DNA from 3 places in the Vibrio sp. 2132-1 genome. Region 1 is predicted to be linked to each of the others. Evidence: predicted binding sites of a transcription regulator. Region 1 holds the regulator's gene; each other region holds the start of a gene.
The links. The regulator MetJ, encoded in region 1, represses methionine synthesis genes. The targets are predictions, from matches to a motif close to TTAGACNTNTANANGTCTAA.

Region 1 (4,275 bases):
CCAATCATCATTCAACATCTCAATAAAGTGCTCGGTAACGAGCTCGTCGCTATTAATCAGTATTTTCTTCACGCCAGAATGTATAAAGACTGGGGCTTAAAGCACCTAGCAGACAAGGAATATCACGAATCTATCGATGAGATGAAGCATGCCGATCATCTAATTGAGCGTATTTTGTTCCTTGAAGGCCTACCGAACCTACAAGATTTAGGTAAGTTGATGATTGGTGAAGATACCAAGGAAATGCTCGAGTGTGACTTAAAGCTTGAAATGGCGGCTATTCCAGATTTAAAAGATGCGATTGCCTACGCTGAAGACATTCGAGATTATGTGTCTCGAGATCTCTTCCAAGATATTCTTGAAGATGAAGAAGAACATGTTGATTGGCTAGAGACGCAACTTGGCTTGATTGAAATGTCTGGTATTGAGAATTATCTCCAAGCGCAATACGTGGACGAAGAGTAACGATACTTTCTAATTTTGCATACTCCAATAATAGTAAGAAGAAAGAGCACCTGACTCGAAAATCGGGTGCTTAACCCCGTTATCTGGTCTAATCTCTTTTATTATCGGCTTTTTAAGGATATTGCTCGCAATCTTGCCTATGAAGTTTGATTTCTATCCGATAGAATTTATGCCCCCTTACCTAAAAATAAAAAAGAGAAACGTCCATGTCTGAAGACAACCACCAAGCAGCCACTCCAGAAGAAGAACATCGCCAAAAAGCATTGGATTACCATGCTTATCCAACTCCAGGAAAGATTGCTGTCGAACTGACAAAGCCTGCGGAAACGGCGGGTGATCTTGCCCTTGCATATAGCCCTGGTGTTGCAGAGCCAGTGCGTGAAATCGCACAAAACCCGGATAACGTGTACAAGTACACTGCAAAAGGGAACATGGTTGCTGTTATTTCTAACGGTACCGCTATTCTAGGTCTAGGTAACCTAGGTCCACTTGCATCTAAGCCAGTGATGGAAGGTAAAGCGTTACTGTTTAAGCGTTTTGCAGGTCTTGACTCTATTGATATTGAAGTTAAGCACCGCACGATCGATGAATTTGTTGATACTGTTGCGAGCATTGCAGACACTTTTGGCGGTATCAACCTTGAAGATATTAAAGCACCAGACTGTTTTGAGATTGAAAAGCGTCTGATTGAACGTTGTGATGTACCAGTATTCCACGATGATCAACATGGTACTGCTATTGTAACGGCAGCGGGTATGCTGAATGCAATCGAACTTCAAGGTAAGAAACTTGAAGATTCAACAATTGTTTGTCTTGGCGCTGGCGCTGCCGCTGTAGCGTGTATGGAGCTTCTGATCAAATGCGGCGCAATGCGCGAAAAAATCTACATGCTAGATCGCAAAGGTGTGATTCACACTCGTCGTGATGATCTTAATGAATATAAGCAGCTATTTGCGAACAATACAGATAAGCGCACACTAGAAGACGTGATTGAAGGTGCAGATCTGTTCCTAGGTGTATCTGGTCCAAACCTATTGCCAGCGGAAGCGTTGAAGTTGATGGCAGATAAGCCAATCGTATTCGCATGTTCTAACCCGGATCCTGAAATCAAGCCGGAACTTGCTCACGCAGTTCGTGATGACTTGATCATGGGTACTGGCCGTAGTGATTATCCTAACCAAGTTAACAACGTATTGTGTTTCCCATTCATTTTCCGCGGTGCTCTTGATGTGCGTGCAAGTGAAATCAATGATGAAATGAAACTTGCAGCCGTTGAGGCGATTCGTGAGCTAGCAAAAGAGCCTGTACCTGAAGCCGTATTGAAGGCTGCAGGTGTTGATAAGCTAGAGTTTGGTGCGGACTATATTATTCCAAAACCAATGGATTCACGTTTGCTACCACGTGTTGCAAAAGCGGTTGCTCAGGCGGCGGTTAATTCAGGTGTAGCTCGTATCGAGATGCCTGAAAGCTACATGGCAGAGTAATATATCTTTCAGATGTGATACACAAAAATGGGACGCTATTGCGTCCCATTTTTTATGTCATTCATTTGGCTCGAGGCAAGAGTTATTACCTGAAACCTCTTATCAGGCTTTTTTATTCTTCGTCGAATGACTCAAATTCGATGCCCATTTCCGTCATCAGCGCTTTTACTTCTGTTGGAATATCATCAGGACGGTCTTTACGAAGGTCTTCATCTGTCGGAAGTGGCTGACCTGTGTACGCGTGCAAAAATGCCTCGCATAGCAATTCGCTATTGGTTGCATGGCGTAAGTTATTGATCTGACGGCGAGTACGCTCATCAGTTAGCACCTTTAAAACTTTTAGCGGGATAGAGACGGTAATTTTTTTTACTTGTTCGCTTTTTTTGCCGTGCTCTGCATATGGGCTAATGTATTCGCCATTCCAGTCAGCCATTGCACACCTTCATTTATGTAATCGGTTAAAAATAATTTAGGTGCTGATTTTAGCTGCATTTACCGCCATAAGCAAAGACATATAGACGTCTAGAAGTGTTGACGTCTCATTTTTTGACGAGTAAAGTGAACATAACAGCAAAGGAAGCGTGTTGATCACTTTATGTTACTCATTAGATATAGCGCATTCCTATTTAGAAGTCATTACCCGTGAAAGGATACACCCATGAGCACTCGCAAACCTGCGACCATTGCAGTACGCACTGGTATTGAATCAGACAGCCAATATCATGCTGTCGTTCCACCTATTTATCTTTCCACTAACTATGGTTTTCCTGCTTTTGGTGAAGTGCCCAAGTATGATTACACACGATCTGGTAATCCAAACCGCGGACTGTTGGAAAGTGCGCTATCTGAACTCGAGTCTGGAAAAGGAGCGGTTGTTACTAACTGCGGTACGTCGGCATTAAATTTATGGGTTTCCGCTTTTCTCGGCCCAGATGATCTCATTATTGCTCCTCACGATTGTTATGGTGGTACCTATCGTCTTTTTAATACCCGAGCTAATAAAGGCGATTTTAAGGTTCAGTTTGTCGATCAATCAGACGAACAGGCTTTAGATGCTGCATTGGCACAAAAACCAAAACTCATTTTGCTAGAAACTCCGTCAAACCCTCTGGTTCGCGTAGTGGATATTGCAGCTACTTGTGAAAAAGCGAAACAAGTCGGCGCGTTAGTTGCGGTGGACAATACCTTTTTGACACCCGTGTACCAAAAACCTTTAGAGCTAGGTGCGGATTTTGTTATCCACTCCACAACAAAGTACATCAACGGTCATTCGGACGTAATTGGTGGGGTAATCATCACCAACACAGAAGCGCATGCAGAAGAGCTTGCATGGTGGGGCAATTGTATTGGTGCAACGGGCACACCTTTCGATAGTTACATGACACTGCGAGGTATTCGTACGCTTGGTGCTCGTATGAAAGTACATGAAGAGAGCTCACAGCAGGTACTGGCTTACCTACAGAAACAAGCGTTAGTTAAAACTATCTATCATCCAAGCCTGCCGGAACATCCAGGTCACGACATTGCTAAAAAGCAGCAAACGGGCTTTGGCTCTATGTTGAGTTTTGAGTTTGCTGGTTCGTTTGAGCAGTTAAAGGTGTTTGTGAAAGAGCTCCAACTGTTTTCATTAGCTGAATCATTAGGTGGTGTAGAAAGTTTGATTTGCCACCCGGCATCCATGACTCACCGTGCAATGGGTGAGGAGGCACTGGCGGAGGCTGGGGTCTCTCATCAACTATTGCGTTTGTCTGTCGGTTTGGAAGATGCACAAGACCTCATCACAGATTTAGAACAAGCGTTCGCTAAAGCTACCCAGTAATAGGAGACGATAACAATGACTGTACAACGTCAGCTGCATAAGTTTGGTGGCAGTAGCTTAGCAAACCCAGAATGCTACTTACGCGTTGTGGGTATTCTCAAAGAGTATTCGACAGAAAATGATCTTGTGGTCGTCTCTGCTGCAGGAAAAACCACTAATCGCTTGATTGAGTTTTTGGAAGGGTTAAATAAAGATGGCCGAATTGCGCATGAAGCGCTTCAAAGCTTAAGACAGTTCCAAACTGAGCTAATAGAAAGCTTGTTGGAGAGTGAAGCAAAAGAAGAGCTGTTAGCTTTATTACATGATGAGTTCAGTACTCTCTCGGAGCTGACTGCACCACTCACTAATGCGCAAAAAGCTGCGGTACTGGGACACGGAGAAGTATGGTCTGCTCGCCTATTGGCCGCGTTATTATCTCAACGTTCTATCCCTGCGGTTGCACAAGATGCACGAGCGTTTTTACGTGCAGAAGCGGGAACTCAACCAGAGGTTGATCGCGCTCGTTCA
Region 2 (4,275 bases), on a different contig from region 1:
TCAAATGCTTTCAGCAACTCCATATTCGAGCGAGATGTTTCAATGGTAATGACGTCCGCATCGAGTGCCGCAACCGAATCAATGATTTCATTGAACTCGCTGTAACACATATGAGTGTGAATCTGAGTTTCTGGTTTTGCACTTGCCGCAGAGACCTTAAACGCATTTACGGCCCATTCTAAGTACGCTTTGTGATCGCGTTTTTTTAGTGGTAAACCTTCTCGAATGGCTGGCTCATCAATTTGAATGATATTGATGCCTGCATCTTGCAGGTCAGACACCTCATCACGCAGTGCCAAAGCAAGTTGCTGCGCAATTTCTTGACGTGTGATGTCTTCACGTGGGAACGTCCAACATAAAATCGTTACTGGTCCAGTCAACATGCCTTTCATCTGTTTGCGGGTTAGCGACTGGGCGTACGTCGACCATTCAACCGTGATCGGTTTTTCACGTTCAATGTCAGCAACTACAATGGCAGGTTTCACACAGCGAGAGCCATAACTCTGTACCCAACCAAATTTGGTCGTTTGAAAACCCGCCAAGTTCTCAGCGAAGTATTCCACCATGTCGTTACGCTCTGCTTCACCGTGAACAAGCACATCTAGGTCGAGCGCCTCTTGACGTTTCACTGCGTCAGCAATATGTCCTTTAAGTGCTTGGATATATTCAGACTCAGATAATTGACCTGTACGATAAGCGCTGCGCTGCACCCGGATTTCACCCGTTTGAGGAAAAGAGCCGATTGTCGTTGTTGGCAACAAAGGCAAGCCCAATACTTCAGCTTGATGCGCAGCACGCTCTGCATAAGGTGCGCTGCGCTCGGCAAGTGACGCGGTAATGTTGTTTAAACGCGCTTGTACTTGAGGTTTATTCACATGTGTTGCTGTCTTGCGCGCTTTGATTGGCTGGCTATAGGTATCACAAGCGCGAATCGCATTTTGATCACCATCGAGCGCTCGGCCAAGCAAGGCGACTTCTGCCACTTTTTGTTTTGCAAAGGCAAACCAACTTTTTACTTCTTCGCTCAGTTCTGTTTCCAGTGCTAAATCAACAGGGCTATGTAGCAGAGAACATGAACTGGCAACCCAAAGTTTGTCGCCCAGTTTCTCTTTGACTGGCTGTAGACGCTCGAGTTGGGTACTTAAATCTGAACGCCACACATTACGACCATTCACAACACCAGCAGAAAGCACCCAATCTTCCGGTAACTTGGTAACTACATCGTCAAGCTGCTTAGGGACGGTAGATAAATCGATATGCAAACCATCCACCGGTAACTCTACAATTTTGTCTAGCGTATCGCTTACGGAGTCAAAGTACGTCGTTAGCAGCACTTTTACATCGCTTCGAATCACTTGGTAGGCCAGCTTAAACGAATCAGCCCATTTGCTTTCTAGCTCCAGTGACAAAATTGGCTCATCAATCTGAACCCACTCAACACCTTGACTTGCTAGCTTTGCCAAAATAGCTTGGTAAGCAGTAAGTAAGCGTGGTAGCAGGGTTAAGCGGTCAAACCCTTCTTCGACCTCTTTGCCCAAGTAAAGGTAACTGACTGGGCCAAGCAAAACAGGCTTCACTTGGTGGCCAGCTTGAAGCGCTTCATTGACTTCTTCAAACAGTTGGGGCCAGCTCACTTCAAACGTATCGTCCTTACTGAATTCAGGGACGATGTAATGGTAGTTTGTGTTGAACCATTTGGTCATATCCGATGCCGCAGCGCCCGCACAGCTGCAACCCGCCTGAGATTGACCGCGACCCACTTTAAACAACGTATCCAGGTTAGGGAAACCACCAGCGTGACGCTTTGGCACATGACCCAATAGCAACGTGGTCGTCAGTACATGATCGTACCAAGCGAAGTCGCCAGCTGTGGCAAAACTCAGACCAGCATCCGTTTGTGTTTGCCAGTTTTTGGCGCGTAGATCTGCCCCAACCTTTTTAAGCTCAGCTTGATCAATTTCTCCTCGCCAGTATTTCTCCTGAGCGAATTTTAATTCTCTTTTTTCACCAATGCGTGGATAACCTAGTATGTGAGTCGTTGTCGCCATGTCCCTATTCCTTTCTCAATTTTGTTCAATTTGTTTGGATCAGAGCATCTTTCGGTAAAGAATGAGATGTCTGGATGGCTAAACTATCGCTCTCATCTGATATTAGAACAACGTCCATTTATTCAACTTGTTTATTAAAAAAATTCATCATGAAGCGACATGATTCGCAGATAAAAACAACAAATAGACGTCTAGACGTTTACATATCCATTTTTTGTCGTTAAGTTATTTACACGATTGCTATTCTGTTCATAGCGAGCAACAAAGGATGAAAGGAATTCATGATAGAGCTAAAACATTTGCGGACACTCACTTCGCTTCGAGACACTGGCTCTCTAACGGCGACAGCGACCGCTTTGCATCTCACTCAGTCGGCACTGTCTCATCAGATCAAAGATTTGGAGGCGCGAATTGGAGGGCAACTGTTCCTGAGAAAGACTCGTCCGGTGAAGTTCACTTCAGAGGGAGAAATCCTATTGCGTCTTGCAGAAGATATCCTTCCGAAACTCGCAAGAGCAGAAAATGATTTAGCGAGCTTGAAAGAAGACGTCAATGGCCGATTACATATGGCCATTGAATGTCACTCTTGCTTCCAATGGCTAATGCCTGCACTTAGGGAGTACCAACTTGCTTGGCCTAGCGTAACATTGGACTTTTCCTCTGGTTTTGGCTTTGAACCACTCCCAGCTTTATTGGCAGGCGAACTCGATCTTGTTATTACTTCCGATATCCAACCTCGATCTGAAGTCCACTACGAGCCTCTATTCGACTTTGAAATGCGTTTAATTACCGCAACCAACCACCCATTGGCGGAAAAAGAAATTATTGATCCGCAAGATCTCGCAGATCAAACCATGCTCTCTTATCCTGTTCAAAAACAGAGGCTAGACGTCGTAAAACACTTTCTTCAGCCAGCAGGAATAGAACCTGCGAAATGGAAGCAAGCCGACAATACTCTCATGTTAGTTCAGATGGTCTCTGCTGGATTAGGGGTGGCGGCACTACCCAATTGGGCGATTTCTGAATTTTCTCGCCAAGGTCTTATTACCAGTAAACCTTTCGGCCAAGGCTTATGGCGTCGCTTGTTTGCAGCAACGCGTCACTCAGAGAGAGAGAAGCGTTACTTACAAGCTTTTTTCGCAACCGCGAGGCTACAATGTAAAAGCCACCTTGACGGAATCAAGGTGGCTTAAAATATTTGGGTTATGAAAGGCTTAGCGTTGATATGCTTTAAATTGGTTAGTCAATGGATCGTACTGATAACCGAGCATATCAAGCTTGCCGACTACAGACTCTACATCCATCTCATACACTGATACTAACTCGTCAAAACTGTCGCACTCTAAACGTAGCTTTTCGTTGACGATACCTAGCAAAATAGTGCTGTCCAGATTACCTACATTGCTTAAATCCATCGCGACTCTCCTCTTCGACAAGGTATATAAACAAGCGTAGTAGTAATCACGCGAATTTAAAGTGAGTGAGATCTAAAACGTGATCACCTTATACCCAAGCACCAAGAAAGCACTTGGATATAAGCCGTCTAACTTTGTCTTTAGAGTAGAGGTCAAGCCGCGAGAGAGAATAAACCTTGCAGGCTCGTCATCGACGCGAGTGCTAGCAACAAAGCTACGCTCAGTTGCACCTTTTCTGGTTTCTTATGCGTAAAAATATGCCAACACCACACGATAATTGAAGAAATTAGCATAGCTAAAGACAGCAAGATTGGCTGTGTTGCAGCGTTCAGTGCAGCTTCATTTAACTGGTAAGAAGCAAACAACGTTGCGATGACTAATAGCATTCCAGACACAATGCCAGTAACTGGTAAAATGCGGTGAAATGCCTGTAATCTGCTGCGAGCTATCGTAAGTAGCAATTGAGAAAATGACGCCCCAAGGAAAAATATCATTAGCGCCATCGCTATCGATGCTGGCCAGCTTGATTGCTCAAATACCTGAATACTTACATACGCAAAGGCCAAACCATTCGCTAAATGCATCGCCCATAGTGGCCCTTTTTCACGCGTTTTCTTGGTTTGAACCTGAGAATAGAAGTAGAAAATAGCAAACACGATCATAAATGCTTCAATGCGAAGTGACGCAACAGCGAGCCACAATACAGCTACTGCTGGCAACATTTTATGAAGACGTCCTCGCTGACCAGGACAAATATCGCCCTTGATTAGAAGCAAAGTCAGTAGCGCTTGTGCGCCAAATAGCATCGGAGG
Region 3 (4,275 bases), on a different contig from region 1:
ATGTTTCAACTATTTGATTCACGAATGCGGCGGCACGTTGATGATCCTCTTTCGGGAAACCGTCGACGGGCGCACTAATGGTTAGGGTATAGTGTCCGTCTTTTCCTCTTACCATCGTAAAAGGCACAATGGCGCAATCTGTAGAATCAACCAACAAACTTGTACCTGTCGTAGTACAAGCATTTTTAACGGCAAATAACGGTGCAAATGTCGAGCGTCGGTTACCATAATCGTGGTCCGGTGCATACCAAACCCGCTCACCCGTTTTAAGTGATTCAAGCATGGCTTTGACGTTTTTACGATCAATCAGTGTACGATTAGAGCGAGAGCGTCCCTTATACTGAAAATAATCAAAGCACGGATTATTGTTTGGGCGATAAACACCGGTTCCAGACTTTTTAATGCCAAAAGCTCGAGCACCTAACTCTAGATTCATTGAGTGTACGGCCAACATTAATGCACCTTTGCCTGACTTCTCTAAAGCCTCTAGATGCTCCATGCCTTTTATCGTGACGTGTTTGTTTACCCGTTTATCTGACCAAAACCATGCCATTGCGGTCTCAAAAAGTGCGATGCCAGTATTGTCGATGTTGTCTTTTAGAATTGCTTCGCGTTGGCATTCTTCCATATGAGGGAAGCAAAGCTCAAGATTGCGTCTGATAGTAACTTGACGTTTTCTCATGATTCGCATAGCTAAACGACCAATGTTGCGTCCCAAAGCTAGTTGAACTTTAAAAGGAAGGAGGCTAAGTAAGTACATCACGCTAATGATAATTAACGTTCCCCAGTAACGAGGCAAAAGAAATTCGGCCTTGAATGCAGGCTTTTTGTATTTGTTCATGTAAGTATTGTCAGATGTGCCCATCTATAAGTGATAAAAACAATGATAATGGACTGCACTTTTATCATTGATAACGCTAATAACATAAATTAAAGCGCGCGGATTCTATGGTTCTTCGACACACTACACAATAAGAACTTTGCAGAAATATGTAGGGAATGAAAAAGCAGTAAAGATGAGTCGCCACGTTAACATCTATCGGAGTGATTTATCTACTGCCCTTTCCTAAAGTTTGAAGAAACATAACTTTGTATTTTCAATGCGCTAAATAATGCCTATTGTTCAATCACATAATGCGACCGTGATGAATGCAACAATAAGACATCATATCAATACTCGCCATTAGCGATTGAATTTGTACTAAAAAGCCGCAGCAATTTCTCGCTGCGGCTTCTTATTCACTTAACAAGTAGAGTGGCGTTATTCGTACCCTACTGTTTTGGATAATAAATTTACGATCAACACACCAGCGATGATAAACCCAATACCAACTAGGGCTGGTAAGTCTAGCCGCTGTCCGTAAACAAAGTAACCAACCGTCGCAACCAAAACGATCCCAGCACCACTCCATATGGCATAAACAACCCCGACAGGCATTGTTTGCACTGTGACGGAAAGCAAGAAGAAAGCGATGCCGTAACCAATCAAAACGACTGTGCTCGGCATTACTTTCGTAAATTGCTCTGTTTTGGGAATATAAGAAGTGGCAATCACTTCACATACAATCGCTATCGACAGCGCCAACATTGGTGGCATAGAGACAAGCATTTTGAACATAAGGCATTAACGCTCAACAGAAATGTAACCGACAACATGTCCGGATAATTAGGCCGCGCATTATACCCAACTCATCTCACGATGGAATACCACTAACGATGTTTACACACCATCACTTTCGCTTACTTTTTGATGACCAGGTGAAAGGCTGACGTTTTGGTGCTGACGAGAAATTTCAAAGTAGATATGCATATCAATCGGCTCAGGTGTATTGAGTAGCATCTTACCTACTTCACGTTGGAAATGACCATAATTACCTAGCTCATCCGTTAGTTCTAGGAGCTCGTAAGAGGCTTCATCGGCAAACATTCCATACGCATACTGATAATGACTGATATCCTTGCTCTTATCATAACCCAGCTTTTGAAGAGCTTGATCAATCTCTTCCGGCGTATAAATGTCTTTATCACCAAACGAATGCAGTAGCACGCAAGGAACTTCTTGAGCTATGCTCTGAATCTTTGTCTTTCTCTTGAAAATACCGAACATAATGTCCTCCACTGACGATGTTTCCAAATATGCACATTAATGCAAAATGGTGAGCTGATTGTTTTTAGTATGGCTCATTAATTTGAGACTTCCTTACTACGAAGTCACCTTCACATATTAACGTGATCGCATAATTACCAGCAAATAGTACACACTGCGTTTCAAACCTATCTCATCAGAAACTCTGCTTTAGTCACAATTGTGTGACAACCCCGAGTACGGTTTACCATAATGTAAAGAGTAGATTGAAAAGTCGGATTTCGTATCGACATCTAAACTTAATTAAGTTAGCTTTAGAAGTATAGACGTCTAGATTGACTATACTTAGGGAGAGAAAGTCGTGCCAATTAGAATTCCAGATCAATTACCAGCTACCGATGTATTAAGGACAGAAAACATCTTCGTGATGAGTGAAACGCGTGCAGCGAGTCAGGAAATACGTCCTTTAAGAGTGCTGATCCTTAATCTGATGCCAAAAAAAATAGAGACTGAAACTCAGTTTCTGCGTCTACTCTCAAACAGCCCACTACAGGTTAACGTCGAATTACTGCGCATTGATAACCGCCCGAGTAAAAATACGCCAACTGAACATTTAGACACGTTTTATCGCCAATTTGAAATGGTGAGAGATAAAAACTTCGATGGCATGATCATTACTGGAGCTCCATTAGGTTTGGTGCAATTTGAAGATGTCATTTATTGGGATCATCTCAAAACCATCATGGAGTGGGCAAAAGATCATGTGACATCCACTCTTTATGTTTGCTGGGCTGCGCAAGCAGGACTAAAGCTACTCTACGATCTACCTAAAAAAACGCGTAAAGAAAAACTTTCAGGCGTGTATCATCACCAAATCCATCATCAATTTCACCCTATCTTACGTGGATTTGATGACACGTTTTTGGCTCCTCACTCGCGTTACGCAGATTTTTCGCCTCACTTTCTAGAAGAGCATACTGACTTAGACATTTTAGCGACATCGGATGTCGCAGGTGTGTACTTGGCCACCACAAAAGACAAACGCAATGTCTTTGTCACAGGACACCCTGAGTATGATTCTCACACCTTACATAATGAATATATCCGAGATTTAAGCGAAGGTATGGAGCCCGCTATTCCTGTCAACTATTACCCAAACAACAACCCAGATAACCCACCAATTGCAAGCTGGAGAAGCCATGGACACCTCCTCTTTTTAAACTGGCTGAACTACTGTGTTTATCAGCAAACACCGTACGACCTCGATCACTTCAGTGAAGATGCTTTCACTAAAGACGATTAGCTTCAAAATAAGCAAACAAAGCACTCATCATTACCGAAATGTAATATGTGAACCAAGCCGCCATATGGCGGCTTTTTCATAACAGTTTGCAAACCTGATCGCATAGTGTTTTTTCCTCAATAGGCTTTTGCTAAGTAATTCATATCATGCAGAAAGATTCAGGGATGTAGGGATAAAGAATGAAAACAGCAAAGCTCGGTGCACTAATATTATTGTCTCAGTTTGCACTCGTGGGTTGCGTGACGGTGAAAGAAGATGGAAGCCCTGTCGTTAAAGCCGATCCTGTGGCAATGGCAGAATCACGTATCGCACTTGGCTTAGGTTATTTAGACGGCGGTAACATGATTCGCGCGCATGATAACTTACAACAAGCCTTAAACCACGCACCTCAATACTATCGCGCGCAATTATCTATGGCTCACTACTACGAAACGGTTGGTGAAGATATTAAAGCCGAACAGATGTATAAACGCTCTCTACGCCAACACACTAAAAACGGAAATGTGCTCAATAACTACGGTACTTTTCTTTGCAAGCGAGGTGCCTTCGAAAAAGCCGATCAGATGTTTAATCGAGCCATTGAGCAGCCTTATTACTACCTTATTCCAGCGAGCTATGAGAATGCAGCTTTTTGTGCTCTAAAATCACAAGATAAAGACAAAGCGAGATACTACTTTACTAGAGCTATCGATCATGATCCCCATAGACCAAAATCGATTTTGCAACTCGCTAAAATAGAAATTGATAGCGGTGATTATACTGAAGCTAGAATTCGATTAATGAGATTCAATCAAATGTATGGCGTGAAGAAGCCCTCTTTGCAACTCATGATTCAACTTGAACGTGCAGCAGGCAATGAAGCTCTCGAGAAAAAGTATCAAAAACA

Region 2: metE (5-methyltetrahydropteroyltriglutamate--homocysteine S-methyltransferase) is a predicted target of MetJ. The motif match lies at 2,232-2,251, and genes of this name have one in related genera.
Region 3: metA (homoserine O-acetyltransferase MetA) is a predicted target of MetJ. The motif match lies at 2,401-2,420, and genes of this name have one in related genera.

What each region holds. Positions count from the first base shown of each region.
Region 1 is NZ_JAWPON010000023.1:722-4,996, forward strand. It holds gene bfr (bacterioferritin) at 1-465, shown strand, start outside; gene R8N47_RS20750 (malic enzyme-like NAD(P)-binding protein) at 672-1,949, shown strand; gene metJ (met regulon transcriptional regulator MetJ) at 2,062-2,382, opposite strand; gene R8N47_RS20760 (O-succinylhomoserine (thiol)-lyase) at 2,608-3,768, shown strand; gene R8N47_RS20765 (bifunctional aspartate kinase/homoserine dehydrogenase II) at 3,784-4,275, shown strand, end outside.
Region 2 is NZ_JAWPON010000003.1:310,058-314,332, reverse strand. It holds gene metE (5-methyltetrahydropteroyltriglutamate--homocysteine S-methyltransferase) at 1-2,048, opposite strand, end outside; gene metR (HTH-type transcriptional regulator MetR) at 2,330-3,241, shown strand; gene R8N47_RS04845 (DUF4250 domain-containing protein) at 3,263-3,463, opposite strand; gene R8N47_RS04840 (hypothetical protein) at 3,616-4,275, opposite strand, start outside.
Region 3 is NZ_JAWPON010000004.1:34,825-39,099, forward strand. It holds gene R8N47_RS05145 (LpxL/LpxP family Kdo(2)-lipid IV(A) lauroyl/palmitoleoyl acyltransferase) at 1-841, opposite strand, end outside; gene R8N47_RS05150 (DMT family transporter) at 1,262-1,597, opposite strand; gene R8N47_RS05155 (DUF6559 family protein) at 1,721-2,107, opposite strand; gene metA (homoserine O-acetyltransferase MetA) at 2,448-3,389, shown strand; gene pilW (type IV pilus biogenesis/stability protein PilW) at 3,569-4,275, shown strand, end outside.